DNA from 4 places in the Vibrio orientalis CIP 102891 genome. Region 4 is predicted to be linked to each of the others. Evidence: predicted binding sites of a transcription regulator. Region 4 holds the regulator's gene; each other region holds the start of a gene.
The links. Region 4 encodes PurR, which represses purine synthesis genes. Its sites were predicted from a motif close to TNANGNAAACGTTTNCNTNA; they were not measured.
Positions count from the first base shown of each region.

Region 1: VIA_RS13185 (inosine/guanosine kinase) is a predicted target of PurR. The motif match lies at 4,130-4,149, and genes of this name have one in related genera.
Region 2: folD (bifunctional methylenetetrahydrofolate dehydrogenase/methenyltetrahydrofolate cyclohydrolase FolD) is a predicted target of PurR. The motif match lies at 2,604-2,623, and genes of this name have one in related genera.
Region 3: glyA (serine hydroxymethyltransferase) is a predicted target of PurR. The motif match lies at 3,408-3,427, and genes of this name have one in related genera.

Region 1 covers NZ_ACZV01000005.1:576,216-583,939, reverse strand. Annotated here, with positions in the region: gene VIA_RS13195 (Na+/H+ antiporter NhaC family protein) at 1-1,351, opposite strand, end outside; lysine riboswitch at 1,466-1,648, opposite strand; gene VIA_RS13190 (H-NS family histone-like protein) at 2,216-2,623, shown strand; gene VIA_RS13185 (inosine/guanosine kinase) at 2,735-4,039, opposite strand; gene VIA_RS13180 (hypothetical protein) at 4,239-4,508, opposite strand; gene mnmA (tRNA 2-thiouridine(34) synthase MnmA) at 4,682-5,818, shown strand; gene hflD (high frequency lysogenization protein HflD) at 5,849-6,469, shown strand; gene purB (adenylosuccinate lyase) at 6,640-7,724, shown strand, end outside.
Region 2 covers NZ_ACZV01000005.1:1,588,784-1,596,507, forward strand. Annotated here, with positions in the region: gene VIA_RS17840 (DUF2913 family protein) at 1-301, opposite strand, end outside; gene VIA_RS17845 (response regulator) at 452-1,999, opposite strand; tRNA gene VIA_RS17850 (tRNA-Arg) at 2,413-2,489, opposite strand; gene folD (bifunctional methylenetetrahydrofolate dehydrogenase/methenyltetrahydrofolate cyclohydrolase FolD) at 2,691-3,551, shown strand; gene VIA_RS17860 (NupC/NupG family nucleoside CNT transporter) at 3,753-4,952, opposite strand; gene VIA_RS17865 (LysR family transcriptional regulator) at 5,181-6,122, opposite strand; gene VIA_RS17870 (lytic murein transglycosylase) at 6,183-7,148, opposite strand; gene VIA_RS17875 (YcgL domain-containing protein) at 7,195-7,485, opposite strand; gene minC (septum site-determining protein MinC) at 7,645-7,724, shown strand, end outside.
Region 3 covers NZ_ACZV01000005.1:1,810,520-1,818,243, forward strand. Annotated here, with positions in the region: gene lipB (lipoyl(octanoyl) transferase LipB) at 1-36, shown strand, start outside; gene lipA (lipoyl synthase) at 66-1,031, shown strand; gene VIA_RS18960 (hypothetical protein) at 1,165-1,491, shown strand; gene glyA (serine hydroxymethyltransferase) at 2,079-3,329, opposite strand; gene VIA_RS18970 (YitT family protein) at 3,695-4,294, shown strand; gene vexH (vibriobactin export RND transporter permease subunit VexH) at 4,499-7,621, opposite strand; gene VIA_RS18980 (efflux RND transporter periplasmic adaptor subunit) at 7,621-7,724, opposite strand, start outside.
Region 4 covers NZ_ACZV01000005.1:449,277-457,000, reverse strand. Annotated here, with positions in the region: gene mukF (chromosome partition protein MukF) at 1-909, opposite strand, end outside; gene cmoM (tRNA uridine 5-oxyacetic acid(34) methyltransferase CmoM) at 912-1,703, opposite strand; gene elyC (envelope biogenesis factor ElyC) at 1,818-2,621, shown strand; gene torR (two-component system response regulator TorR) at 2,674-3,387, opposite strand; gene torD (molecular chaperone TorD) at 3,624-4,271, shown strand; gene purR (HTH-type transcriptional repressor PurR) at 4,482-5,489, shown strand; cyclic di-GMP riboswitch class I at 5,634-5,721, shown strand; gene VIA_RS12600 (TfoX/Sxy family DNA transformation protein) at 5,855-6,448, shown strand; gene VIA_RS12595 (TVP38/TMEM64 family protein) at 6,592-7,284, shown strand; gene VIA_RS12590 (putative signal transducing protein) at 7,284-7,589, shown strand; gene VIA_RS12585 (alpha/beta fold hydrolase) at 7,599-7,724, opposite strand, start outside.

The DNA of each region.
Region 1 (7,724 bases), 130 kb from region 4:
GGTCACCAAATACTGAACCAGCTAGAACCGCACTCAACATAGGTAACATCAGCGCTAAATCTGTCGCTCCTGCCATGTCACCGGCGATTGGCAACATGATACCGAACGTACCCCATGAAGTACCCGTTGAGAACGCCATAAGACCAGACAATAGGAACAAGATAACAGGAAGCCAATGTGGGTTGATGTTGCCTTGAGCAAGTGTCGATAGGTATTTACCTGTGTTCATATCACCGATAACAGAACCAATCGTCCAAGCAAAGACTAAGATCAAGATTGCGCCAAACATCGACTTTGCGCCAATCCAAAGGGTACGCGTAATCTCTGTTGCGGCAATACCTTGCTTAAGCACAGTAAACAGTGCGAAAGCTAAACCAACAAGGCCACCGTAGATTAACGATGTACCTACATCGGTATTCTCAAACGCCCCTAGCATATTAAATTCAATGCCGTCAGCAGCCAGAGCTTGACCACCGGTGTACATCATAGAAGCAATTGTCGCGATGATTAGGAATACGATAGGTAAAATAAGATCAGATACCTTACCGCCTTCGCTTTCTTGAATATCAAGCTCTTCATTTAGCTCATGGGCTTCTTCTGAGTCATCAGCTTGCTCTTTGGCAAACCCATGACCACGCGATGCCGCGATTTCATGCTCGCGCATTTTACCAATGTCTAGACCGAACCATGCGACAGCAAAAACCATTAGCAATGCAAAGATAGCGTAGAAGTTCATTGGAATAAGACGAACGTAAGCACCTAGAGCTGAATACTCAGTGATGCCATGAGAAACTAAGATGCCACCAATAATCGTCATGATGTATGCCCCCCAGCTTGAAGCCGGCATGATCACACACATAGGTGCAGCAGTAGAATCTAGGATGTAAGCCAGCTTAGCACGTGAGACATAAAAACGGTCAGTAACAGGGCGTGAGATCGCACCTACTGCAAGGCTATTAAAATAATCATCGACAAAGATGAACACGCCGAGAAAAGCAGCCAGAAGTTTAGAACCTCGCTTGCTCTTAACTCGTGTTTGGGCCCACTCAGCGAATGCACGTGTACCACCTGATAGTGTCAGCAGCGCGGTCATCATACCAAGTAGTAATAGGAAGCCAACAATACTCATATTCCAAGTGTTGATGCCGCCATCTTCAACAAATACGCTCGATACCGTTGAAGCGACGTAGCCAAGAGCGCTACCGAATGAGTAGTCATTCAATAAAATAGCGCCAAGAACAATACCAACACCCAGTGAAACAAGTACACGGCGTGTAAGGATAGCAAGACTCAAAGCCACAATCGGCGGCAATAGAGACAAAGGAGATGATGCAAAATCAATTAAATTCATGATCTTCAAAAACCAGTAATAAATGGTTAGAGATCTACTGCAGACTCATTGAAGGAACTCATTTCCTAACAAATAAGCGAAAAGAAGCGACGGGAAAGCGATTGCTTATCCCAGCCCTACAGTAGCGCTCCATAGTTTTACAAAATTATAGACTATGGCAGTGTTACCCCTTTCGAGTGTAACCCCAGCGAACGCCTTTGATATGAACATTCACTTCGGCGAAATACCCTTTCCTGCTTACTCATTGGCATCACCCCAGTAAACATTACTTATTTATTCCGCGCCTCTACCGCGAGCGATGGAATTTTAAACTATTGCAAAATCATTTTAACAACAATTTAACCAACACTACGCATTAGGTTCCGCCCATTGTACTTATCTCGGTTACCATTTCAACATATCATTCCATTTTTATTGTTAAAGTTATTGCTAGTCACTCATGCTTAAGCTTCCACTACCAATGAATAGTCATCCTAGTGCTTAAAAAGAATGTATTGCTACTCGGCCTTCCACATCGAATATCATTCCATATAATGATATCAATACCTGCTTTACTAGGTCTGTACAAAGTATGCCACTCACCACAACTTATTGAAGTAACAATAACCGTACAAAGCATATTGTTAGCCATATAAGTTAAGAGCATTTAATAAATATTGATCACGATTTATATGAAACTAAAGTAACAAAGTGCAACTAAAACGCCCCGCTCGGCTCTTAAATAAAAATTCTATTTAAATTACTGTGTCCAAATATTTAAACAGTTAGAAAATAGTTTATTTAATTCTATTTCTTAGATTGTATTATTTTATTCTAGCGTTTATTATTCCTATATCGGCAACTTATATATGAAGAGATGAATAAATGTCGGAACTAACAAAGACACTATTAAACATTCGTAGTCTACGTGCATTTTCACGTGAACTAACTTTAGAGCAACTAGAAGAAGCTTTAGATAAACTAACTACTGTAGTTAGTGAGCGTAAAGAATCTGAAGAAGCAGACCGCGCTGCAGCAGCAGAGCAAGAAGCTAAGCTTGCTGCAATCGCAGAGCAGATTTCTAAAGATGGTATCGATGTTGAAGCATTGATTTCAGCTTTATCTGGCGAATCAAAAGCTAAGACAAAATCTAAACGTGCTCCTCGCCCAGCAAAATACAAATATGTAGATGCAGCTGGCGATGAAAAAACTTGGACAGGTCAAGGTCGTACGCCTTCATCAATCCAAGAACAGTTAGATGCGGGTAAATCTCTAGAAGATTTCCTAATCTAATCGTAATAATCAGTATTGATAATAAAAGCGCCTATATGGCGCTTTTTTATTACCTATAAACTCAGAAAAGCCCCACAAAAGTGAGGCTTTAATTAATGTGACGTTATTGAATTAACGTTCCCAGTACGCTTCTTCTAAGCTATCTTCTCGCTCAGGCAATCCGCGAGATAAACGCGGTGAGTGCTGTACCAATACTTCATAACTTGCTCGGTTTGAGTATTTACATACCTGAGAGAAAGAAGAATAAGTTAGGTAAGTGTGAGCATGCTTGCTTGAATTCGGCACATTCTCTCTATGATATTTATTTGCTGCCATATCATGTAGTAGCGCTGACAACGCCGCATCTCCGGCACCATTAGTGTTTTTAATCTTCTCTGGTCCGCCCATATAAGGCGCAATATGTGAATAGACCTTAATTGGGTTATCACACAACTCTTTAGAAGCCGGACGACTAAATTCATATCGGTTGAATTCGGCAATACTACCAGGCAGTAATGGTAGAGAGGTTTCGCGCTTCGCTGACTCTTCTGTGTAACCCGCCATAAATAAGCCAACAGGCCCTGCGGTACATAGAACGAGATCAACCCACTCAAGTGCCTTATCTGACGCGGCAAGTGGCTCTGACTCACCAGTTAGCGCTTCCGCTTCATCTTCGTTCATCGCAACAACAGAAACGTGGTCACGTAAAAAATCCTGCCAGAACTTAGGATCGTCCTGAATCACGAACTTAGTGCCTAAAGTCAGAACAACAGGTACATCATGCTTCTTCGCGTATTCAATCGCTTTCATCGTCGCTTCTGGCATTGGGTCGCCTTCTTTACAACGAACCAAGTAAGCGGTTAATACCAACGCTGATGCATTCTTGAAAATCTTCTCTGGGATACTTTCTGGCTTCAGTTGGTTCATTTGACCTTCACTGATAGCAAAAGTACGTTCACCATCTTCAGTAATCAACGCAAAACAACGACCAATCGCCCCTTCTACGCCTTGAAGATGGTTAAGGTCCATACGGCTAGACGTATTACATAGATAACGATAGCCATAGCTACCAATTTTAATGTCTTGGCTCATTACACCCAGTAGTGTCGAGCGATCATCTGCTAGCACCGAGTAGTTATGAAGTGTATTACCGATCGTACCACCAGCATATTCGTTGGTGATCAACGCACTCTCTTTTAATTCGTTGTAAAGCGCTTCCGCTGTTTGGTCGTCAATTACTAAAGAGTGTCCCTTACTCAGATTGTATTTTTCGATCAGTTCACTGCTTACCTTCGCTTCAATATCAACCAAAGTCTGATCGATACCGATAATATGCGTACGTGACATTTTTTTGCTTTCTTGCGATTGGCTTACAAGCGGATCGCGGGCATGAACCGGAAAATAATGCTTAGATTTACGTTGACCAGGAAATTTCATAACTGTTTTTCTGCCGTAAAGGATTCTGAATAAGGGATGAAAAGAAGCCGGATTCTACCTTGCGGACGGGGGTGCGGCAATAAGCGCAAGTATAGCAAACGTTTGCAAGACTAATAATTTTACTGGCGACTTAAGGTGTAATAAATAAGAGGGGAAAATATTCGTGAGCGAGTCCCATTACCCACTCACGAACTAAGGGTTATTCGCCTTCCATAAAGCCAAGGTCTGGTAACGAATCTAAATTCTCAGAATAACGTTTTAAGTCAAACTCATTGCCATTTTTCATCACATCAAAGATTTCAATCGCCACAGCGCAAGCCATCATCGCTACTGCATCTTCACGTGGCGTACCTGTCATCATCAGGCGCATTAGTGTTTCTTTGGTTTTCATTGGATTACCATCAGCAAGTTGGTTTTCGATCACTTCAACTAACTGCTCTTCACCCATCATCTGATTTTCATCAGTCATATTATTTTCTCGTAGTGACTTGAATTCCGCGTACTATGCCATATATAGGCACTCTATACTTGTAAAACCGCAGATATAGTGAAAATAGCAAGTGTGATTTCCGTCTCGGATCTGTCCCACTGCAACGCTTTCTGATAAAATCTGCGTCCAGTTAATTTAAGTGGTGTTTAGTAATGTCTGACAACTGTACTGATAACAGTCAAAAGAAAGTCATCGTTGGCATGTCCGGCGGTGTTGATTCATCGGTTTCTGCTTACCTTCTCAAGCAACAGGGCTACCAAGTAGAAGGCCTGTTCATGAAGAACTGGGAAGAAGATGACAATGAAGAGTACTGTACAGCAGCTGAAGATCTTGCCGACGCGCAAGCCGTGTGCGACAAGCTAGGCATTCACCTACATACAATTAACTTTGCTGCAGAGTACTGGGATAACGTATTTGAATACTTCCTTGCGGAGTACAAAGCGGGCCGTACACCTAACCCAGATATCCTTTGCAACAAAGAGATTAAATTCAAAGCTTTCCTAGAGTTTGCTGATGAAGTTTTAGACGCAGACTATATTGCGATGGGCCACTATGTACGTCGTACCTTCCCTACTGCTGAAGAGCTAGCTGCTGGTGAAAAACCTAAGATGTTACGTGGCCTTGATGGCAACAAAGATCAAAGCTACTTCTTATATACACTAAGTAGTGATCAAGTGGCGCGCAGCCTATTCCCAGTTGGTGAGTTAGAAAAACCAGAAGTACGTCGTATCGCTGAAGAACAAGATCTGATCACAGCAAAGAAAAAAGACTCGACCGGTATCTGTTTTATCGGTGAGCGTAAGTTTACTGACTTCCTAGGTCGTTACCTACCTGCGCAACCAGGCAATATTGAAACACCGGAAGGCAAAGTAATCGGTCAACACAACGGCCTGATGTACCATACACTAGGCCAGCGTAAAGGTTTGCACATTGGTGGCCAAAAAGGTGGCGGTGGTAACGAAGATCCGTGGTTCGTTGGTGACAAAGATCTTAAACGCAATGTTCTGATTGCGGTTCAAGGTAAAGACCACCCAATGCTGAAATCTCAAGGCCTTATCGCCTCTCAACTACACTGGGTAGATCGTGACGCGATTAAAGAACCGTTACAATGCACTGTAAAAACTCGCTACCGTCAAACTGATATCCCATGTACTATCATCCCTATTGATGATGAGAACATCAAAGTGATCTTTGACGAACCGCAAGTCGCTGTTACGCCAGGACAATCTGCTGTTTTCTATAAAGATGAAGTCTGCCTTGGTGGCGGCATCATCGAAGAGCGTATCTAATTTAATCGTAACTATCAGGAGTAGAATTACGTGGCTAACACACTTTACGACCGCACTATTGCATTTGCTGGAATTTGCCAAGCCGTCGCTTTGGTTCAACAAGTCGCTAAAAACGGTCACTGTGACTCTGACGCGTTTGAAACTTCTTTAAAAGCGATTCTAAACACCAACCCAAGCAACACAGTTGGTGTTTATGGTCGTGAAGTCGATTTGAAGCTTGGACTAGAATGCCTAGTTAAAGGTATTGATAGTACGCCGACTGGTAGCGAGATCACTCGTTACATTATTAGCTTGATGGCACTTGAGCGTAAGTTACAGACCCGTAATGACGCGATGTCACAGCTCGGTGACCGCATTCAAATGTTAGATCGTCAGCTTGAGCACTTTGAGCTACTTGACGAGCAAATGCTTAGCAACTTAGCAAGCGTATATTTGGATGTCATCAGTCCTGTCGGCCCACGCATTCAAGTTACTGGTACGCCAGCTGTGCTTCAACAGACTTCGAATCAACATAAAGTTCGTGCTCTGCTGCTCTCAGGCATCCGTAGCGCTGTATTATGGCGTCAAGTTGGTGGTAAACGCCGCCACCTGATTTTCGGCCGTAAGAAGATGGTCGAACAAGCTCAGATTCTACTCGCTAGAATGTCATAATCTCTACAAGCTCGCACATGGATGCGAGCTTGTTATTTATGCCAGTACAACACTTTTCTTATACCAGCACATTACTCACGCAAACGTTTGCGCAATATTCGTGACAAATGCTTCAGATACTGGTATAAAGCTCTCAAAATTTCGAAACTCAATTTTTTCAGGAGAACATCATGGAACTGTCAGCATTGACTGCTGTTTCACCAGTAGACGGTCGTTACGGAAGTAAAACTATTGCACTTCGCAGCATCTTTAGTGAGTTTGGTCTACTAAAGTACCGCTCTATCGTTGAAATTCGTTGGTTACAAAAGCTTGCAGCTACAGATGCAATCAAAGAAGTTCCTGCATTCAGCGCAGAAGCAAACGCCTTCTTAGATGAGCTAGCAGCAAACTTCTCTGAAGAAGACGCAGCTCGTATCAAAGAGATCGAACGCACAACTAACCACGACGTTAAGGCGGTTGAGTACTTCCTTAAAGAGAAAGTCGCTGCTGTTCCTGAACTGCACGCTGTTAATGAGTTCATCCACTTTGCATGTACTTCAGAAGACATCAACAACACTTCTCACGCACTAATGCTTAAAGAAGCTCGTGACGAAGTTATTCTTCCTGAAATTCAAAATATCATCGACGCAATCAAAGCGCTTGCTGTTGAATACCGCGACATTCCACTGCTTTCTCGTACCCACGGTCAGCCAGCTTCCCCATCAACAATGGGTAAAGAGATGGCAAACGTTGCGTACCGCATGGAGCGTCAATACAAGCAAATTGCTAACGTTGAGATCTTAGGTAAGGTTAACGGCGCAGTAGGTAACTACAACGCTCACCTTTCTGCTTATCCTGAAGTAGATTGGCACCAGTTCTCTGAAGAGTTTATTACTGAGTCTCTAGGCGTAACTTGGAACCCGTACACAACTCAGATTGAGCCGCACGATTACATCGCTGAGCTATTCGACGCAGTTGCACGTTTCAATACTATCCTAATCGACTTCGATCGTGACGTTTGGGGTTACATCGCACTAGGTCACTTCAAACAGAAGACTGTTGCAGGTGAAATCGGTTCATCAACAATGCCGCACAAAGTTAACCCAATCGACTTTGAAAACTCTGAAGGTAACCTAGGCCTAGCTAACGCAGTATTCGGCCACCTAGCGCAAAAGCTACCTATCTCTCGCTGGCAGCGTGACCTAACTGACTCTACGGTTCTACGTAACCTAGGTGTTGGTGTTGGCTACGCAATCATTGCTTACACGTCTACGTT
Region 2 (7,724 bases), 1.1 Mb from region 4:
AGTGTGGCAGCTCATCGCCTTCAACAGGCGTGAGAAGATTATCCAACATTGATTCAATATCTAAGTTCTGTGCTCGCGCGTGGCTCACCAACGAACGAACCTTCTTCTTAAATGGTTTGTATTTTTTACTATTGGCCGCCTTGTTTAACCAAGCAGACAGGATATCGTTAACATCTGAACGAGACTTTCTCGACAGTACTTTACCTGAATGATTGGTGCGCAAATGGAGCAAAGCATGAAGAGCGAGTTCAGCCAGTAGAGGTTCAAACTCAGGTTTAATTTTAGTATGGATACTGCGCATATTTACTAAAGATGGGTACTCGGTAAGAACTTGGTCAAATCACATTCGATTGGGGAACGACATGCTACCGAAAAGCAACCTTTAAGTACAGTCATCAAGCGGCTGCATCTTCACTAACTCTGCTATCTAGAGCTCAAATCCATAATTAATTTATGCAAAACTTGCCAATCGTTGCTCAACAATCTGTTTCGCTTGAAGGATTTTGTTCACCTTAGGATGCACTGGATCCTGTTTCATCAAGTTCGCGATCACAATATTAATGCTCGTCGAGAACTGCTGCCCAAGAGCGTCGATATCTGGATGGCCGGCAACGTTATACTTAAGCATCGCATTAATAAAATGCGAATGGTGATTAATATAATAAGGCGCTTCTTTTGCTTTAATCGCCAATGAATCAACCAAACTGCCAGACGATTCTTTCACGCGCGCAACCTTTATCGCGTACAGCTTACTCGCTAAACGTGTATCAACGCGCTTTAAGAGCAGCCCATTAACCGCCGCCGCTAGATTCCTCTTTGAGACATTTTGTTGCTGCAGTTCCGCTAACCACTGTTGTACTAGGCCCAAACAGCCAATGTGCAACGCAACCGCAATAAGAATCAATTTACGATGTTGCCAATGTGTCTGTGCGAACAATACATCGAGGCGTTTTGGTGAGCACACGGGATTACTACTATTCATCTGCGACAGTAGCTGATAGAGCCCCTTCGTCACGTTACGCGAATCTATGACTGACAGCTGCGCAAGCGCTAAGATCTGATCAAGTGTCGCTTTCAAACTCGCGGGGTTTAACTTGCCTTGAGTTTGAAAGGCAATGATAAAATCGAGAAACAATCGCAACTCTTCAATTTCGATCCGCTGAGCATCACTCACGATTGCATCATCGTCAGCTTTAGCAAGACAGCATATCGCCTGATGATACTCCCCCACTCCAACATGGAGCATTGAGCAGTTAATAGTAAGCTCTACCCGATGAGGAAAACGCTGACATAAGCTATTCATCACGGCGACCGCACGTTCCACATTACTATTAAGTAACGATTGATAGGCGGTAATCTGTGAGACGATAGGGTCATCAGGATAGCCTAATAGCTCATACTCATGAGCCAAAGCCAACGCTTTATCATCATTGCCTAATTCAAGGTGAAGAGTGATCTGCTTTATCAGGGGCCATGGGTGTTTAACTTGCTGATGCAGGCGTTCTAAGACTTCAAACGCAGCACCGTAATTGTCTTGCTCAACATAGTAATCAACTACGACTTTGTGACAGCCAAACCATGTCGCCCCTTTACGCTTTAATTGCGCATCACAAATCTTCATCACGCTCTCAAAGTAACCGAGAACAAGGTGTTTATGTACGGCGGTCAGAATATCTCGTTTCAACAAACTGACTGACACTGTCTGTTTAAGCTGAAGATAGTTGAATGGATGACCAAGAATGTTGTCAGGTTCAAGCTCTTGCACTTCTTTGAGCTGAGCTTCATCACTGCTATTGGCGATCATGACAAAAGAGCAATCACGAGAAAATGATCGGCTTTGCTGGTAAAGGAAAAAGTACTTAGCACCTACGATACGTTTCTTGCTCATATAGGAGCAAATGATGACATCAAACGCATACTGGTTGATTAACTGTCGATAGGTGACAACGTTTTGTGCCTTATACACTTTGTCCTCTGCACCGCCCATTTTTTTCAACATATTTTTTATCGAAGAGCAAAGCATGCTGTTTTCTTCAACGATCAATATTCGCTTGTTTCTTAAATCTAAATTGCCAGCCATCTATTTGTATCTATCGCGTTCTCTGAGAATAAGACAAGGTGAAAGCGTGTCGCCGGCAACCTTATCCGTTCGATGTTCTAAATACACAAGAGAGAAGAAGTTTACAAATCAATCGTTATAAAAAGATAACTATTCTTTTATATTCAATCAGTTAATTACAAGCATGAGAAGACATTTGAATTGATACAACGAATACTAAAAGTTCAAAAATGGGAAAAGTGCATTTATTTGGTGATTTAATGTACGGCCACGCTTAGCCCTAATGGTAGATAAAGAGGCCAAAACGCAAAAACCCCGGCAACTCTATGAGTTACCGGGGCTTTCTAAAGAAATGGCACGCCCTATAGGATTCGAACCTATGACCACATCCTTAGAAGGGACGTGCTCTATCCAGCTGAGCTAAGGGCGCGCTACAGGGACAGGATTATACGAGGATGAGCCGTTAAAACAAGGGCTTTGTTTAACATTATGATCTGATTGACTAAAAAAAGGTCACGGAACTCCATTTTGATTAAAAACACCCCAAAGCAAACGTTTGCTTATAGATGTTCGTCAAATAATTTGCGACAATGCGCTGCAAATAAGTCGCTATAAATTCTTAAGGTATGTCATGACAGCTCAAAATATCGACGGTACTCTTATTTCCCAAACCGTTCGTTCAGAAGTAGCAGCACGCGTTAAAGCTCGCAAGGAAGCGGGACTTCGCGCTCCGGGACTTGCGGTTGTTTTAGTTGGTGAAGACCCTGCATCTCAGGTGTACGTAGGAAGTAAGCGACGCGCTTGTGAGGAAGTGGGCTTTATTTCAAAGTCATTTGATCTTCCAGCAGACACAACAGAAGAGACGCTGCTTGCTCTTATTGATGAACTCAATAACGATGATGAAATTGACGGTATTCTAGTTCAGTTGCCGCTTCCTGCGGGCATCGATACAACACACGTATTAGAGCGTATCCATCCTGAAAAAGACGTTGATGGCTTCCACCCATACAACGTTGGACGCCTAGCACAACGTATTCCAAAGTTACGTTCATGTACGCCAAAGGGGATTATCACTCTGCTTGACCGTTACAATATTGACCTTCGCGGTAAACACGCAGTGGTGGTTGGCGCTTCAAACATTGTTGGCCGCCCTATGACGCTAGAGTTACTACTGGCAGGCTGCACAACAACCACTTGTCACCGTTTCACCAAAGATTTAGAAGGCCATGTACGCCAAGCAGACCTTGTGGTTGTCGCGGTCGGTAAGCCAAACTTTATTCCGGGTAACTGGATTAAGAAAGGTGCCGTTGTGGTCGATGTGGGTATTAACCGCTTAGAATCAGGCAAGCTTGTCGGTGATGTTGATTACGCAGTCGCGAAAGAAAGCGCAAGCTTCATTACCCCAGTACCTGGTGGTGTAGGCCCAATGACAGTTGCCAGCTTGATTGAAAACACCATGCTAGCGTGTGAGCAGTTCCATACTAACAAGTAGAGCTCACAACGCCTCAAGAAATAAAAAAGGGTTGATGTTAAACATCAACCCTTTTTAGCTTTCAGTAAATGCGCTGTCATCCTCAAGAATGAGGCACAAGCGAGTTGGGAACCCCTTACAGTAAGCCGATAACTCAAAGAGATTCCTTACCCACTCCTTCGTCTTTCTAAGGAATGGCACCCTGATTATTTACGCTTGCAATTACAGACTTAGAATCACACCTGCAATTGATGCACTCATTAAGTTAGCCATTACGCCAGCTGTAATCGCGCGGAAGCCAAACTTAGAAATGAATGGGCGCTTTTCAGGAACCACACTACCTAAACCACCAATCAACATTGCCATCGTTGAAATGTTAGCGAAGCCACACAGAGCAAACGTCACGATAGCTTGCGAATGAACACTTAGCTGTGCTTTTACGTCCATCAATTGAATAAATGCCACGAACTCGTTAACAACGATCTTATTACCGATTAAAGAACCCGCTGTAATCGCTTCAGACCAAGGAATACCTAGCAGCCATGCAACAGGAGCAAATAGATAGCCAAGGATAAGCTCAAAGCTTAGCTCCATGCCGATTAGACTACCTAGCCAACCGAGCATACCGTTTAGCATCGCAATCACACTAATAAACGCGAGAAGTGTTGCACCGACCGCGACCGCAATACGTAAACCCGACATTGCACCATCAGCCATCGCTTCAACCACGTTGGTTGCTCGTGGCATTTCAACATTATCAAGCTCTGTTTCACGATCAATTGTTTCGGTTTCTGGCACCATAATTTTCGCCATCAACAGACCCGCTGGCGCTGACATAAACGCTGCAGCGATGAGGAAGTTCAAATCGACACCAAGAGATGCATAGCCAACTAATGTGCCACCAGCAACAGAAGCAAGGCCGCCCACCATCACAGCGAAAAACTGCGAATCAGTCATCTGTTTTAGGTATGGCTTCACCACTAATGGCGCTTCAATCATGCCAACAAAAATATTCGCTGTTGCAGACAGCGATTCTGCGCGACCAATACCTAGTAGCTTTTGCAAGCCACCACCGATCACATTGATTACCTTTGGCATTAGGCCAATATGGTACAAACCTGAAATCAGCGCAGAGAAGAAAATGATGATACCTAGAACATTAATCGCGAAGGTAAAACCACCTGTTGCGAGGCCACCAAACAGAAAAGCAATGCCTTCTTGGCCGTAGTTGATCAAGTTAGATACGGCGCCAGTCACGGTATTCAGTACTTCTTTACCTGCAGGTACGTACAGAACCAGTAGTGCGAAAGAAATCTGCAAAGCAAACGCTAAAGATACCGTTTTTAGGTTGATGCTTTTACGGTTAGTCGACAGCAGCCATGCGACAAAGAGGATGGCCACAATACCAAGAATTGAGTTCATAAAATGAATCCGACAAAAGGGGGAACAAGAGTGGCGACGGAGTGTATAGAATCAAAAATGAGATGCAAATCACATTTGTTAATTTCATGCGATCTTCGATTGAACAAAAATCAACCACACAACCAAGTGGCTGATTTTATTGCATATAAACGTTTGCTTATTGGTTTTATTTCCAACTGGAAAAGATGTTTCTGAATTTAGAAATAATCGTTTCGCTCGCCACCACGATTATGGACGCTGGATATAAGGACTTAATCGCTTATCCCAGTAGCAGGGTGTACCAATGGTTTGCTTGATAAATTCAATCACAGCAGCGGTCTTTTTTGGCAAATAACGACGACTTGGGTACACCGCATAAAATGGCATAACCTGAGAGGCACACCAATCAGGAAAAAGCTGAATCAACTGACCATTTTTAAACTCATCCCTAATCAGATAAGTCGCTAGATAGGCAATCCCCCACCCTGATACTGCGGCGTCTCGCACCGCTTCAGCTAGATCAACCGAATAGTTTCCAGACACTTTGATGTTCAGCTGTTCGTCATGATTTGAAAACGCCCATCGGGTGTAGTCTCTTTCCCAACTGCGGTAGATAAGGCAATTATGACCAGCAAGATCGTTAGGATGTGTTGGGGTGGTATTCTTAACCAAATAATCAGGAGAAGCCGCAACCACAAAATGAGAATCCGCGATTCTTTGCGCTACATACCCTTCCGGAAGGTGCTCGTTGTTGGTAATCCACAGATCGAGCCCCTCCTCCAACATATCAACCTTGTAATCAAATAAGTGAAGCTCTACTTGCAGCTTTGGATAACGCTCCCTTAACTCATTGATAGCCGGGATAATATGCAAAGTACCGAACGACTGCGACAGACCTAATTTAACCAAGCCTGCCACTTCATCTCTTTGGCACTCGACTTCACGCTGAGCTTCATCAATAATCTCAACTATCTTTGCGCAGTGCTCGTAATAATCTTGCCCAGCTTCAGTCGGGGTAAAGCTGCGTGTCGTTCGTTGAACCAATTGAATGCCGAGCGAAGACTCTAGCGAAGCAAGCTGCTTACTGACATGAGAAACCGACACTCCTAAACTTTTAGCCGCAAGAGTGAAGTTCTTATGTTTTAGCAAGGCAGCAAAAACCACCATTTGTGATGCGCGTTCTGACAGCAAAATAGTTTCCCAAAAAAGAAAGGAGCTCAATGAGCTCCTTCACAATACGTTATTTCGTTCTTATAACGTGATTCTATCAGCTAAATGACTAACCGCTAAAGCGAAGTAGTAAGAGCGATTCCACTTCATAAGAACATTGTAGTTGTTGTAAACCAGATAAACTCGCCCGTTAGCATTGTCTGGCGCCGTTAACCATGCATCAACATCGACTTGGGGCAATGAGCTGCCATCGTAACGCGTGATACCCAGTTGGTTCCATTGGGCTAAGGTTTTCTCTTTGCCTTCGACGCGTCCCTCTAGGTTCATGTCGAAACCATGTGGCAGTTTTACCTGACGGCCCCAAGTGAACTTGTCATTCCAGCCATACTGACTCAAATAGTTAGCGGCTGAAGCAAACACGTCCGCTTCGGAGTTCCAGATATCCTTCTTACCGTCTCCATTGCCATCAGCGGCGAAAGAGAGGAATGAACTCGGCATAAATTGACATTGACCCATCGCACCAGCCCAAGAGCCTTTAAAGTCTTCGTAAGGAATATGGCCTTCATCTAAAATCTGTAATGCGGCCATAGTCTCTTTACGGAAGAACGCTTCTCGGCGACCGTCATAAGCCATCGTAGAAAGTGCATCAATTACTGGGTAGTTGCCAGTAAATCGACCAAAGTTACTTTCAATTCCCCACAGGGCAACAATGAATCTTGGCTGTACCCCGTATTCTTCACCAATCTTGCTCAGCTCAGCGTAGTGCTCTTTATAGAGCGACTTCGCTTGCTTCACTTTCCAATCAGGCACTGCGCGCGGAATGTATTCATCCAACGTTAAACGCTTCTCTGGCTGGTTATTATCGGCCTTAACTGCGCGAGGTTTGTGCTCAACGTTGGCAAAAGCTTGTTTGACGACTTGCTCGGAGATGCCTTTTTCACGGGCTTCTTTTTTTAGCCCTTCGATATACTGCTCAAAACTAACTTCGTTAGCATAAGCCGTGGATGCAATGGCCAGACCTAGTGCAACTGACAATAATTTCTTCACTTTTGCCCTCCTTGAGCAAAGTAAGCAACAATCCGAGTGTAAGTCGTTATTCGTCTTCGGATTGCTGACGAGCTTGTTTTTGCTCTTTATATTCTTCTAGTAAATTCTTTGGTGGCGGCGGTAATTGTAGGAAAAAGCCGTCCTCTTCAAGCGATTGTTTGACTTTTTCTACATCAACTTGTGCCAGGCTGCGCCCTTCAAGTTTCACCACCATGACCATAGTAGGTTTGCCAAACATCTGCATTAATGTGTCAGGAACTTGTGAAAAATCATCCTTTTTAGGGATATATAAGTAAGCGCCTTCTTTTTTAGAACTTTTGTAGATTGCACAAAGCATGGGGAACCTTTGTCCGTTTAATTCATGGAACGTTAGCGTTTTGCCATTTTTGAGAGCAAAACAGTCAATTGATTGCAAGATAGCTTGCTGTGCTTATTCTAGGAATATAACATGATACCCCTAGTCTCAGGCAACGCCCTTAAGAGGTTGTAAGTAAAGATGTCACATACCCCAGACCTAAAAGGCAGTAGCTTTACTTTGTCAGTTTTACACCTTTCTGACAACGATGTAGAGAAATC
Region 3 (7,724 bases), 1.4 Mb from region 4:
GACCACGTTGAATCCACAACATTAGCCAGCCAATAAGACAAACAGTAACGAGAAGTAAGAGAAGCATGAGTAAACCAATCCAAATGGAAAAAGGCGTTAAATACCGCGACGCTGACAAAATGGCACTGATTCCAGTAAAGAACATGCCAACAGAGCAAAAAGAAGTTCTTCGTAAACCTGAATGGATGAAGATCAAGCTCCCAGCGGACAGCCAACGTATCCAAGACATTAAGTCGGCTATGCGTAAAAATAACCTCCACTCTGTTTGTGAAGAGGCTTCATGTCCAAACCTAGCGGAATGCTTTAACCACGGTACCGCTACATTTATGATCCTTGGTGCAATCTGTACTCGTCGCTGCCCATTCTGTGACGTTGCCCATGGGCGCCCTCTTACTCCTGAAGCGGATGAGCCGAAAAAACTGGCGAAAACCATCCAAGATATGAAACTGAAGTATGTCGTTATTACGTCTGTTGACCGTGACGACCTGCGTGATGGTGGTGCACAACACTTCGCTGATTGTAACCGAGAGATCCGTGCTCTTAACCCGAACATTAGAATTGAAACCCTTGTCCCTGACTTCCGTGGCCGCATGGATGTCGCACTGGATCTAATGAAAGACAATCCACCAGATGTATTCAACCACAACCTAGAGACAGCACCGCGCCTATACCGCAAGGCTCGTCCAGGTGCGAACTACAAGTGGTCACTACAACTGCTACAGAAGTTCAAAGAGCAGCACCCAGACATCCCAACAAAATCTGGCGTTATGATGGGCCTTGGTGAAACTAAAGAAGAGATCATTCAAGTATTGAAAGACCTTCGCGAACATGGTGTTACCATGCTGACACTCGGCCAATATCTTGCACCAAGCCGTCACCACTTACCCGTCGAGCGTTATGTTCCGCCTTCTGAGTTTGATGAGCTTAAAGAAATCGCGCTTGAGCTAGGCTTTACTCACGCAGCGTGTGGCCCATTCGTACGTTCTTCGTACCATGCTGACCTTCAAGCGCAAGGCGTAGAAGTAAGCTAAAAGTTTATGAAAACGATTAAAAGGCTGGCTAAATATATCAGCCTTTTTTAATTTCTATTGAATGCACAACTACTCTTATATAGGCTTACCTAACGAGTTATGAGTACAAGATAAAATCACCTAAGGATTTATTATGAAGAGATTAGGACTAGTCGCAGTGGCGCTGGCGACACTTACTGCTGGCTGCGCTTCAAATACAAAGCAAGACAACTTTCGTGAAGCCTCTTTTGAGCTTTGTAATACCGACGTTTCTCTTTATTCAGTTAGTGACGATGAGCGCGTACGTATTGTTTGTGCTGACGGTTCTAAGTTTTCTCTAAACAGTGAAGACACTTTGGCAACAATGCGTGATATTAACTTCGACTACTGTGATGGTGAAGGTCTAGGTAAGTTTAGCGAAAGCAGCAAATACTACTCATTCAAATGTAAGTCAGGCACGCTGATTAGCTTACCTAAGTAGGCGAGTTACGAAAGCATAAAGGGTTGACGCTTAAAAACGTCAACCCTTTTTAGTTTGAATAAACAAGTCTGTCACCCTCAAGAAAGATGCCCGAGTGAGTTGGGGATATCTTCTTGCGAGTAGAAGGCGTTTAGAGATTCCCTACTCTCTCCTCCGTCGTTCTATGGAATGACACGATACCCGCTCCGTCATTCCCGAGAGGGAGGTACGACCGAGTTGGGAATCTATTCCAGCAAGTAGAAGGCGTTTAGAGATTCCCTACTCTCTCCTCCGTCGCTCTATGGAATGACACGATACCCGCTCCGTCATTCCCGAGAGGAAGGGACGACCGAGTTGGGAATCTATTCCAGCGAGTAGAAGGCGTTTAGAGATTCCCTACTCTCTCCTTCGTCGCTCTATGGAATGACAAGGCACTCCCTGCTTCACTCTATAAAATAGCCGTTTTTCAAAATCAAAAAAGCCCCATCAAATGATGAGGCTTAAATTCGTTTTCAAACTGAATGGTTACTAGTTCAAGGAAAAGACGCGGAGTTTACGATAGTAAATGAGCACCTTTGACGCAGAAATAGAACCATTCAGGACGAAAATTAAGCGTAAACTGGTAGACGCTTACAAATGTCGAGCACCTTTGCTTTCGTTGCTTCGATAACTTCCTCGTTGCCGATGTTATCTAGCACGTCACACATCCAGTTCGCTAGCTCTTTCGCATCTTCTTCAGTGAAGCCGCGACGAGTGATTGCAGGAGAACCTACACGGATACCAGACGTTACGAATGGGCTGCGTGGGTCATTTGGTACTGAGTTTTTGTTTACAGTGATGTTCGCTGCACCTAGTGCTGCGTCTGCATCTTTACCTGTGATGTCTTTGTCGATTAGGTCAACGAGGAACAGGTGGTTTTCAGTACCGTTAGAAACGATTTTGTAGCCGCGCTCTTGGAACTGAGCAACCATCGCTTTTGCGTTCTTCACTACGCGCGCTTGGTAAGCTTTGAATTCAGGTTCCATTGCTTCTTTGAACGCTACTGCTTTACCCGCAATAACGTGCATTAGAGGGCCACCTTGACCACCAGGGAATACCGCTGAGTTCAGCTTTTTGTACATCTCCTCACCCGCGTTAGACAGGATAAGACCACCACGTGGACCTGCTAGCGTTTTGTGAGTCGTTGTCGTTACAACGTGAGCATGTGGTACTGGTGTTGGGTATTCACCTGCAGCGATTAGACCTGCTACGTGAGCCATGTCTACGAATAACCAAGCGCCTGCTTTATCTGCGATTTCACGCATGCGTGCCCAATCAACGATTTGCGAGTAAGCAGAGAAACCACCGATGATCATTTTAGGCTTATGCTCAAGCGCTAGTTGCTCCATCTCGTCGTAATTGATTTGGCCTGCTTCGTCGATACCGTAAGGAATAACGTTGTAGTGCTTACCAGAGAAGTTTACTGGAGAACCGTGAGTCAGGTGACCACCGTGCGCTAGACTCATACCTAGAACCGTATCGCCTGGGTTAAGAAGAGCCATGTAAACAGCGCTGTTTGCTTGAGAACCAGAGTGCGGCTGTACGTTTGCGTACTCACAACCAAATAGCTGACATGCACGGTCGATAGCCAGAGCTTCTGCTTTATCAACGTACTCACAACCACCGTAATAGCGCTTGCCTGGGTAACCTTCAGCGTACTTGTTCGTTAGCTGAGAACCTTGAGCTTCCATTACACGTGGGCTTGTGTAGTTTTCAGAAGCGATTAGTTCAATGTGTTCTTCCTGGCGAAGAGTTTCTTCTTGGATTGCTGCGAACAGTTCCGCATCGTAATCTGCGATGTTCATATCACGCTTTAGCATCTGTATCTCCTGACTCAGATTAAGACTTAAAAATTGCAAAAAAACTGGTTTTTGACCTCAATACCGACGTTTTCCACCTGACGCAAACGTTTGCATTAAGCTAATGACGCGCATTCTACATAATTTGATCTAGGTCATAAAGAGAAAATTCATTTTTTCTCATGCAGTTTTTTCATAATGCTTTACGAAGAATATCATGATGACCTTTTTACCAAGTTTTTACTTAGCAAAGTGTCAATTTCTTCCTTTACACTCCGTAAAACGATAATTACATAGGTTTACCTTAAATTTCGCTCTCAAGCTACCGAAATCCTTCATTTTTAAATAGTATGCTCGCCATTATTGACTAGTTAAATTTCAAATTGATGGAAAAACACTCAAGAAAAGAAGATTGGATCGCAATTTTGACTGGTACCTTCTTAGTTGCTCAAGGCGTCTTCTTTCTACAATCAGCGTCATTATTGACAGGCGGTACAACCGGGTTAGCATTGCTTGCCAGCCAGTTTGTTTCGATTTCGTTTGGCACACTCTACTTTGTCGCTAACTGCCCTTTCTATTTGTTGGCATGGAAACGATTTGGCTCTCGTTTTGCGTTTAACAGTGCAATTTCAGGCGCTTTGGTCTCTATTTTTGCCGATCACCTTTATTTAGTGATTAGCTTAGACACGATCAATAAAGTGTATTGTGCAGTTGCCGGAGGCCTATTAATGGGGCTTGGTATGCTAATTCTATTCCGCCATCGCTCTAGCTTGGGTGGCTTCAATGTGCTGTGCCTATTTATTCAAGACAAGTTTGGTATTTCAGTCGGTAAGTCACAGCTAGCGATCGACATGTGTATTTTAGTCGCTTCATTCTTCTTCGTTTCACCAGAAGTGATTGGCCTTTCAATCCTTGGCGCTGTCGCTCTAAACCTAGTACTGGCAATGAACCACAAGCCAACCCGTTATAGTGTCAACTACGGGTAAATAACTGGATAACAAAAAAAGAGGGTTGACGTGAAAACGTCAACCCTCTTTAGTTTGAGTAAATAAATTCGTCATCCTCAAGAGTGAGGGACGAATGAGTTGGGGATCTCTTAAAGCAAATCAAATACTCGATGAAATTCCCTACTCGCTCCTTCTCGCTCTATGGAATGACAGTTCCCTAGAGCAACGCCTGTTCCCGCCCGCTTAATTAAGGTCTCCGTGTGAGACACGAGCCTTCACATCATGACTGAGTTCGCGATTAAGCTCAGCTTCCACATGGCCTGGTGATTGGGTAGTTGCTGAAATCAAACGATACATCGCGGGGATGACGAACAAAGTTACTAATGTCGCAAAGCCCATACCGAAGAAAATCACCGTACCAACGGCAACTCGGCTCTCATAACCGGCACCAGTAGACATAATCAACGGAATCGCACCTGCCAATGTCGTAAACGCCGTCATCATAATTGGGCGAAGACGACGAGCAGAAGCATCGACAATCGCCTTTTCAAACTCAATACCGCGATCACGCAGTTGGTTAGCAAACTCGACAATCAAAATACCATTCTTGGTTACCATACCGATCAGCATGATCATACCAATTTGGCTGTAGATATTGAGTCCTTGATTCATCAAGAACAGGCCAAGGAAGCCACCAAATACCCCCATAGGAACGGTAAACATCACGACTAATGGGTTAATGAAGCTTTCAAACTGAGCCGCCAGTACCAAATAGGCCACCAGCAATGCTAAAGCGAACACAATCAGAATGCTCGATTGGTTCTCTTTATAGTCTTTAGACTCACCAGAGTAACTCACTGAGATATCACTCGGCAGTAGCTCAATTGCTTGCTGATCAAGATAATCCAACGCTTCACCAAGCGTATAACCATCCGACAGGTTTGCCGTGACTGTGATTGATTTTTGCTTGTTGTAGTGTGAAAGACGAATCGACGAAGCAACTTCCTCAATCTTGGTGACAGCATCTAATGTCACCAACTCGCCAGAAGCGGTACGCATATAGATTTGACTTAAGTCAGATGCGTTATTGAAGCTGTTTTCATCTCCGCGTAGGTAAACATCGTATTCTTCTCCGCGTTCAACAAAGGTCGTTTCGCTCTTACCACCTAGCATGATCTCCAGCGTTTCTGATATATCTTGAACACTGATTCCTAACTCGGCCGCTCGCTGCTTATCAACGGAAACAACCAGTTCAGGGGTCTTTTCAGAGTAGTCAATATCCGCACCTTCCATAAATGGTGATGCCTCGGCCAACTGCTCTAGTTTTTCTGCCCACGTTTTCAGTTCCGCGTAGTCCGAACCACCTAATACAAACTGTACAGGTTCACTTGAGCCACCTCTAAAACCGGGCATAAACGGGAATACGCGTACATCAGGAATACCTGCTAGTGACTTACGCACTTGGCCTAAGGCTTGCTGCGCCGTGACATCGCGGTCATTCCAATCATCAAGGATCATGATAACAAAGCCGGTTTGGTCACCAGCATTACCACCAAACGCAGGTGACTGAATGCTGAATGACTTCAAGAACCCTTGACCAAGCAGTGGCATCAGACGCTCTTCGACGATATCCATATTGGCTGACATACGGTTGTAGCTGGTCGCATCCGCACCACGAACAAAGGCAAAGATCACGCCGCGGTCTTCAGACGGTGTTAGCTGAGCAGGTACTTGCTGCATCAAGCCCCAACTGCCGCCAATACACGACATGATGATTAACGGTGCCGCCCACTTCCATTTCAACGCGCCCTTCAGCAATTTTCGATATGCTGACTCTAAACGACCAAACATACGATCAATAAACAAATTGAATCGGCTTGGTTTTACATTCGCTTTTAGCAGTTTGCTACCAAGAACAGGCGTTAAGGTCAGAGCAATTAACGATGAGAAGATCACTGACATCGCGAGTAAGACCGAGAATTCAGTAAATAGCAGACCAACCATACCATCCATAAAGGAAATTGGCAGGAACACCATCACCAGTACTAGCGTAGTAGCAATAACGGCAAAGCCGACTTCGCGAGTACCTTTATAGGCGGCAAGCAGTGGTTTTTCACCTCGCTCGATATGGTGGAAAATATTTTCAACCACAACGATGGCATCATCGACCACCAGACCTATCGACAAAATCAACGCCATTAGAGTGATTAGGTTGATCGAAAAACCAAAATAGTAAGCCGCAATGAAAGACGAAACGAGCGAAACGGGTACCGTTACCGCTGGAATTAAGGTTGCACGCACTTGCCCAATAAAGATGTATAAAACCAGAACAACAAGACCGCCAGTAATAAATAGCGTGCTGTACACCTCAGCGATTGAACGTTCAATAAAAACCGTCGAATCATAATCAATCGCAAGGCGCGTTCCGTCCGGCAAGAACTGCTGAATATCTTCGACCTGTTTATGGACTAATGTGGCAACTTCCAATGGGTTGGCATCAGACTGAGGGACAATCCCCATACTAACGTTAACGACGCCATCACTCTTAAAGGTCGAGTTCTCGTTCTCGGCGCCAATGTAAACATCCGCCACATCACGTAGGTAAATTGGCGTATTATCACTGGCTCGTTTCACGACTAGATATTCAAAATCTTCAGCTTGGTTATAGCTGCGAGCAGTACGCACCGACATGACGATCTGATCGTTACGAACCTCGCCGCCTGGGCTTTCGAGGTTTTCACTGCGTAGCGCCGAAGTAATATCGGATGTGGTAACACCTCGGCCGGCCATTTGCTCCGGTTTGAGTTTGACGTACATAACTTTGTACAGGCCACCGGAAACATCAACCGAACTCACCCCAGAAATCAAACTGAAACGGTCCATCAACACGCGATCAACGTAGTCAGTCAGCTGGGTTCGGTCCATTTCAGACGAACTAAGATTAATGTACAGCGACGCTTCACCGGATCCGTTGTTTTTAAATACGATCGGATCATCGGCTTCATCAGGCAGTGAACGCTGCGCACGAGCAACCGCATCACGAACATCGCTCACCCCAGTATTGAGGTCATAACCTAACTCAAAGGTAATGGTGATGCGTGACATACCATTACGCGTGGTTGAAGATATTTCATCAATACCACTAATGCCGGATAGCTGGTCTTCAAGGTTGGAGGTTATTTGACTTTCAATAATGGTGGCTGAAGCACCTTCATAGCGAGTACTGATCGAAACAACCGGACTCTCAATGTCAGGCATTTCACGAACCGCTAGCTTATTAAACGAGACAATACCGAATACGCACAACAACAAACTCAGTACGACCGCGGCAACCGGTCTCTTTACAGAAACATCGGATAACAGCATTAGTTCGCCCCTTCTTGGCTGTTATTCGCCACCTTCGGACGAGCGTCGCTGCCTAGCTCAGTCACCGCTATGCCATCACGCATGTTAACGATGCCCTGTACGA
Region 4 (7,724 bases):
GCTGAATGCTCGGTTCTTATCCATATCAATGGCAGTTCGGATAAACTTGTGTACGTGGCGGTCGTAACCAATCCAAAGGTCAATCGCTTGTTGACCCCAACTGGTGATGCGATCGAGCTTCATCTGTAAACCAAACAAGGTTTCTGCAATGAACTCAAGCTCATCATCTCCATACACAAGTTCTTGAATATCAAGAATCTGGGTCTGAAGTTCATCGCCAGCCGCTTGTAAGGTATCTTGTAGCTCTTTAAGTGTGTTTGACGTTTCAGATAGCAGCGATTCACAGTTGTTGATCGCGTCACGCCAATCTTTATTCAGCAGCTCAGCGATCTGAATCTTCACAGATTGCTGCTGCTCATCCATCACACGCTGGTTCAGATCGATTTGATCGAAGATCTCACCCACGGAGTATTTAAGGACGCCATAGACGTTTTTACGCCAGTGACCCGGCGTACCACCTTGACGAGCCGATTCAATCGCTTTTGCCATTTCATCAGCCACCATAGAGAGCTGAATGGATAGTTTTAGCTTAGAGAACTCGCGGTGACGCACATAGTAATCAGTAATACCAATCGCAAGCGGCGATAGGCGGTAGATACTTGCACCGTCCGTCACTTCGCTGGTAAAGCGGCTAATTAGTCGCTGCTTAACCATCTCGTTAATCGCGTTATTGGCACGAAATGCGGACGCATCCCCCGTTTCTTCGAATAATCGAGTCACGATAGTGAACGCATCGTGGAGTTCGCCCTCTCCTAATTCTTCATCAAACCTTTCGTTACTCAGAACAGCAATCGCAATTAAAAATGCCAGTCGTTCTGTCGTGAGGTTCAATGAGAAGTCATTCTGCTTAACCCAGCCAACCAATTCATCAATGGGTTGCTCAGCAGCATTTAGAGTCATCTCGCTCATTGTTAGTCCTGCTTATCTTTCTTTTGTGCCCATACATGTATGTATCGGCCTAACGAGAGGTATGGCTCTTGTCTACAAAGTTGTTTCTCTAGCGCTAGCACATCTTCATATTCGTAGTCGCCCATGTACTCCATATTGCCTATGTAGTCACTGAAACAACGAATACCAGATTTACCACAAATCGTGAAACCAGCATCTTCTATCCATTGATAGACCTCTTCTGGTTTTAAGCCCTTTTGCGGCTGCAGCTTAAATCGTTTTCGATGTGGCATTCCATCAAGTACATGAGGAATATTGCCACACACTACGTTCTTATATACCAATCCATGATGGTTATAGAACATAATTGATGCCACCCCACCCGGTTTCACCTGTTCAAGTACATTTTCCAGTGCGGGCTTAGGGTCAGCTAACCACTCCATCACTGCATGAAAAAGCACCACATCAACTTGCTTATCGAGATGTTTCTCAATAGATTGCACAGGTGAGTGAATGAAGCGATACTGCTCAAGCAGGCCGTTATTTGCAATATCCTGCTCTGCTAATTGCAGCATTTCAGAAGATAGATCACATAACGCTACATGATGTCCGAGCTTAGCAAGCTTTTGAGACATTTGTGCCAATCCGCCACCTGCATCAAGCACATTAAGTTGTTTATTTGCCCCATCAACAGTATGAAGTACCTGTTGAAGATCTTCCCAAACAATGACTTGGCGTATCTCGCCTTTGTCTGAGCCGTAAATATTTTTTGCAAATTTGTGGGCAATATCGTCGAAATTGCGGTCTTCAGTCACAGCAGCTTGAGTTATCATGTCTAATCGTGCTGCTATTCTGTCACAAGAAAGGCAGGAATAAAGAGGCTTTCTCTTAAAATATAATCAATTGATGTTTTTTCGGACTATTTAAGTATGTTTGAGCTGAAAAAAGTTGTGTCTTCTTTGCTAATGCCCCTACCAGCGATGTTAATCATTGGTATGTTGGGTCTTATGTTAATCATGTTCACACGTAAGCAGAAGACAGGATGCTTTGTTGTTTTGTTCTCTTTTATTGGCATTTTCTTAATTGCCTTCCAACCGGTTTCTTCTCGACTATTGATGCCTTTAGAGCGTCAGTACTCCGCATTTTTCCCGGTCGATGAATCAATAGACTACGTTATGGTGTTGGGAAGTGGGCACGTTGTCGATGACAAGATTCCACCAACGTCAGAATTAAGTCGAACTGGTTTAATGCGTTTAGCGGAAGGTATCCGCGTTATGCGCATCTACCCTGGTTCTAAATTGATCTTGTCAGGTTATGCTGGAGGGTCAGAAGTGAGTAATGCCCGCATGATGGCAAAAGTCGCTTTATCACTAGGCGTTTCAAAATCTGACATTATCTTACTGGAAACAGCAAAAGATACTTGGGAAGAAGCGAGACAGGCCGCCGCTTTCGTTACCACAAAGAAACTGGTCGTCGTCACTTCCGCAAGTCATATGAAACGTGCGTTGAACGAGTTCCATTCAGCAGGCATGGATCCTTACCCTGCTCCAACCAACTACCTAGCACAAAATAACATTACTCAAGCATGGGAAAAGTACACACCAAAAGGCAAGTACCTTGAGCAAACTGAGCGCTACTGGCATGAAACGTTGGGCCGTATATGGCAATCATTGCGCGACTGGGCGTCAGACTATGAAGAACAAAGTCTCAATGCAGCCGACAGTGCGCTTTAACAGATAAAAAAAATACCGAGGCATGCCTCGGTATTTTTATATTTGGATCTCGTTAGTCACCGGCGAACATATAGCCTTCACCGTGCACCGTAACAAAGATTTGCGGATTCTTAGGGTCGAACTCCATCTTTGCACGCATACGACGAATGAGCACATCAATCGTACGATCGTTTGGCGCATCAACACGATGACTAATCATGTTTAGAATACGCTCACGGCTTAATACTTGGTTCGGGTACGAGGAAAGTGCAACAAGCAACTCATACTCAGCTTTGGTTAGCTTAACTGGCTCACCGTTACGGCTCAAAGCGCGACGTTGAACGTCAAACGTCCAATCACCGAAGCGAACCATATTTTCATTCGCTTTGTCGCTATCGACATTGCCAGCAAGGTTACGTGCAGCCGCAATTCGCCACAGTAAGTTTTTAACTCGAACCAATAGCTCGCGCAGTTCAAAAGGTTTGGTGACATAATCATCAGCGCCCATTTCTAGACCGACAATCTTATCAATGCTATCCGTGCGTCCTGTTACCAGGATAATTCCAATGTCTGATTGACTGCGAAGTTCGCGAGTCAGCATTAATCCATCTTCACCAGGTAGGTTAATGTCTAACATCACTAAATCAATCGCATTACTTTGTAGCATGTTGCGCATCTGCTCGCCGCTTTCTGCTTCGCTGACGTTGTAACCTTCATTTTGAAAGTAGCCAACTAGCTTACTACGAGTAACTGCGTCATCTTCTACAACTAGTACGTGATAACTCATCTACACCACTTATTTTACATTGGGATTTGCTCTATCTAATATTCTATTCATAAATAGTAACATTTCTAGTATTTATCACTTTAAAAGCTAGAAAGATCATTTTTTATTGATTCAAGACAAAACTTCTCTAGCCATTAATATCTGCCAATAATCACATTTATCTTGTCACATAAGTAATTACCGCTGTTCATTTTTATTGGTTACAATGTCGGTAATTATTTGGGGAGTAACACCTAATGCAAGAAATCAAAGCATTCAATGAAAAACGTGCCGAAATCTACTGGTGGTTGTCTAGCCTTTTTGCTAAAGAGTTAACAGAAGAGAACGTTGCACAATATCATTCACCTGAAATTCGCTCTTTTCTAACAGGACTGGGGGAAAATGAGCAACTCAAGCCGTCAATTGACCGTATTACTGATGCACTAAACCGTCTTATGGATCGTGAAGATGCGCAACTTGAGCTAGCGGCTGATTTTTGTGATCTTTTCTTAAAGTCAGATAAAGACTCGGCACTACCATACGCATCGATGTATATCGGCAAGTCAGGCCTGCTCAACGATACTCCAGCTAAAGAGATGGAGGAAGTGATGGCTAAGCATGGCGTTGCGGTGGATAAAAACCTCAACGAACCAGCAGATCACATTGCGATTGAGCTCGATTTCTTGGGTAACTTGATCATTCGTTCAAATGAAGCAGAGGACGAAACTAAGATTGAAGAAGCTTTTGCAACCCAAGAGCAGTTCATTCGTCAGCACCTGCTTAGCTGGATGCCGCAATTTTCTGACAAATGCCAGAAATTTGATGAGTTCGGTTTCTACTCTGCCATCAGCGCATTTGCTGTTGCCTTCTTAGCTTTAGACTGTAGCTATCTGCTAGGCGAATAAAGACAACATTGTGACCTCCGGCAGGTTGCTTTAGCGTTTTTTGTTTGCTCTTAAGAGTTTTGCGGTCTAAAATTGTGACCGCAAACGATAAAAACAAACGAATCAAATACAAACCGCTAAATAGAGCGGTTTTTGTGTTTCTGATACTTTCTGTCTCGGTATTCTAAACTGAATATAATTCCGCGGCAGTCATCGACAGGACAGAACCTTATGGCCACTATTAAAGACGTTGCTCGCCTTGCTGGTGTATCAACGACAACTGTGTCACATGTAATTAATAAAACGCGCTTTGTTGCTGAAGCTACTCAAGAAAAAGTAATGGAAGCAGTGACAGAACTAAACTACGCACCTAGTGCTGTTGCACGTAGCCTGAAGTGTAATACCACGCGTACGATCGGTATGCTGGTGACTCAGTCAACAAACCTTTTCTTCTCAGAAGTTATCGATGGTGTTGAAAGCTATTGTTACCGTCAAGGCTACACGCTGATCTTGTGTAACACAGGTGGTATCTACGAAAAGCAACGCGACTATATTCGTATGCTGGCTGAAAAGCGTGTAGACGGCATTCTTGTCATGTGTTCTGACTTAACGGAAGAACTGAGCGAGATGCTAGATCGCCACAAAGATATTCCAAAAGTGGTTATGGATTGGGGTCCTGAGAGCTCTCAAGCAGATAAGATCATCGACAACTCAGAAGAAGGTGGCTATTTAGCGACTAAATACCTGATTGAGCATGGTCACACCGATATTGCCTGCCTAAGTGGACACTTTGAAAAAGCAGCGTGTCAGGAGCGTATCCGTGGCTTTAAGCGCGCGATGAACGAAGCAAGCCTTCCAGTTAACGAAGATTGGATTCTAGAAGGTAACTTCGAGTGTGATACTGCGGTACTCGCAGCAGACCAAATCGCAGCAATGGATAACAAGCCAAGCGCAATCTTCTGTTTCAACGATACCATGGCACTTGGCTTAATGAGCCGTCTTCAGCAGAAAGGTATTCGCATCCCTGAAGATATGTCCGTTATCGGTTACGACAACATTGAACTTGCAGAGTATTTCTCGCCGCCGCTGACTACCGTTCACCAACCAAAACGTCGCGTGGGCAAAAACGCCTTTGAGATTCTACTAGAGCGCATAAAAGACAAAGAGCACGAGAAGCGTATCTTTGAAATGCATCCAGAAATTGTTGAACGAAATACCGTACAGAACATTAAGAAATAACTTATTTGACAAACACTTAGTCAATAGAACTATATTGACTAAGTGTATCAACTGAGCCTATTTATTGAAGCAAGATCACATTTATCCTATAGAGACGTGATTCTCAGCCCAAAATCCATTTATGCTTATTATTGTTCGATTATGCCACGAACAGGGCAAACCATTTCGAAAGGATGGGACGCAAAGCCTCCGGCCTTCAACAAGTTAATTGTTTGGTAGCGGGGTTGCCGATGGTAAATATGCATACTCGTCAGATTGTAATTACTAGCAATCGTATGACACCTGATTGACAATATGCCTGCAAAATTTGCTACTCTCTCGGACCTGAATTGGTGGCGTATACATATACACCGAGAATACACAGCATGGATAAACCAATACTAAAAGACTCAATGCGACTATTTGAGCCGTTAGGCCTAATCAAGTCTCGCTCAATGTTTGGTGGCTTCGGTATTTTTGCCGACGACACTATGTTTGCATTAGTCGTCAATGATAAGTTGCACGTTCGGGCAGATGACGTACTTGCAAAGCAGTTTAAATCTCTTAGCTTAGAACCTTACGTTTATAAAAAACGTGGCTTCCCTGTCGTAACCAAGTACTTCGCCCTCAGCGATGATTGGTTTGAGAATCAGGAAAATACGCTTGAGATTGGCCAAGCTGCTCTAAGGGCAGCTAACAGCGAAAAGACAAAGCAAGCAAAAGCGAAACCTAATCGCCTAAAAGATCTGCCTAACTTAAGGCTAGCAACCGAACGAATGCTAAAGAAAGCCGGGATTGATAGCGTTGAGAACCTAGAGGAAACCGGTTCTGTAAACGCATTTAAAGCCATTCAATCTTCGCACTCTTCAGAAGTTAACGTTGAGTTGCTTTGGGCTTTAGAGGGCGCGATTCACGGCACACATTGGTCTGTAATCCCTCACAGCCGACGTGAAGAATTGCTCAGCCAATTAAGTCATTAATCGACCACACAATTTCTATTCCTTTATAAAAAGTCAGCAATTACGCTGACTTTTTTTTCTTTGTTGAAATTTACTGCTTGCTTTCCCTGTCTAGTCTATTAACACTTTGTTTTAATCGGCCATGATTCTTGATGGAGCAGCACATGAATAAAAAACTCATACTTGGCGTTATCTTTGTATCACTCATCGTTTTGTTAGGTGTGAACTTTGGCCAGTACCTAACCTTAGATAATGCCAAAGCGCAGCAAGCAGAATTGGCGGCTTTTATCTCCGATAATTTTGTCGTTGCCGCAGCGAGTTATTTTATTGCGTACGTTGCAATTACGGCCTTCTCTATTCCAGGAGCAGCGGTCGTTACTCTACTTGGCGCTGCCCTATTCGGTTTTTGGACAAGTCTAGTCCTAGTCTCTTTTGCTAGTACAATTGGTGCCACCCTTGCCTTTTTAAGCAGTCGTTACTTACTGCGTGACTGGGTACAAGCTAAGTTTGGCGACAAACTTAATGCCATCAACCAAGGTGTGGAACGTGACGGTGCTTTTTATCTGTTTTCACTGCGATTGATTCCTGTCTTCCCCTTCTTTCTGATCAACCTACTGATGGGCCTAACCCCTCTCGCAACTGTGCGTTTCTATTTAATAAGCCAACTCGGTATGCTTCCCGGTACAGCGGTATACCTCAACGCAGGTACTCAGCTTGCTCAGATCGACTCTCTCTCTGGTATCGTCTCCCCAACCGTGCTCGCGTCGTTTGCTCTGCTCGGTCTATTCCCGGTTATCGCGAAATGGATAATGGCAAAATTTAGAACTGAGCCATCCGCTTCGAATGGAAATGTTTGATGAAGGTATTTTCAGCCGTAACGCCAACCGAAGCTCATATCATCTGTGAGCTTCTTAAATCTCAATCTATCGACTGTGAGGTACGCGGAGAAGGTATCTTCGGCTTACAAGGAGAGATCCCATTTGGCGAGAGCAGCGAGCCATACATATGGCTGTTTGATCAACGTGACAGTGCGAAGGCATCTGAAATTATTAGAGAGTTTCAATCTGAGCAAGAAAAGCAAGATTGGCAATGCGATCAGTGTGGAGAGCAGAATGAAGGTCAGTTTGGTGCATGTTGGCAGTGTGGTAGCGTCACACCATAATCAGCCTAATTATTTAGTGTCGATTTGCTCTTTAATGAAAGCAATCGAGTGTTGATTAAACTCATCGGGGCGTTCAACGTTACACACGTGACCGCAGTTTTCAATCTCACGTAACTGACTGTCACTGTGTGCGGC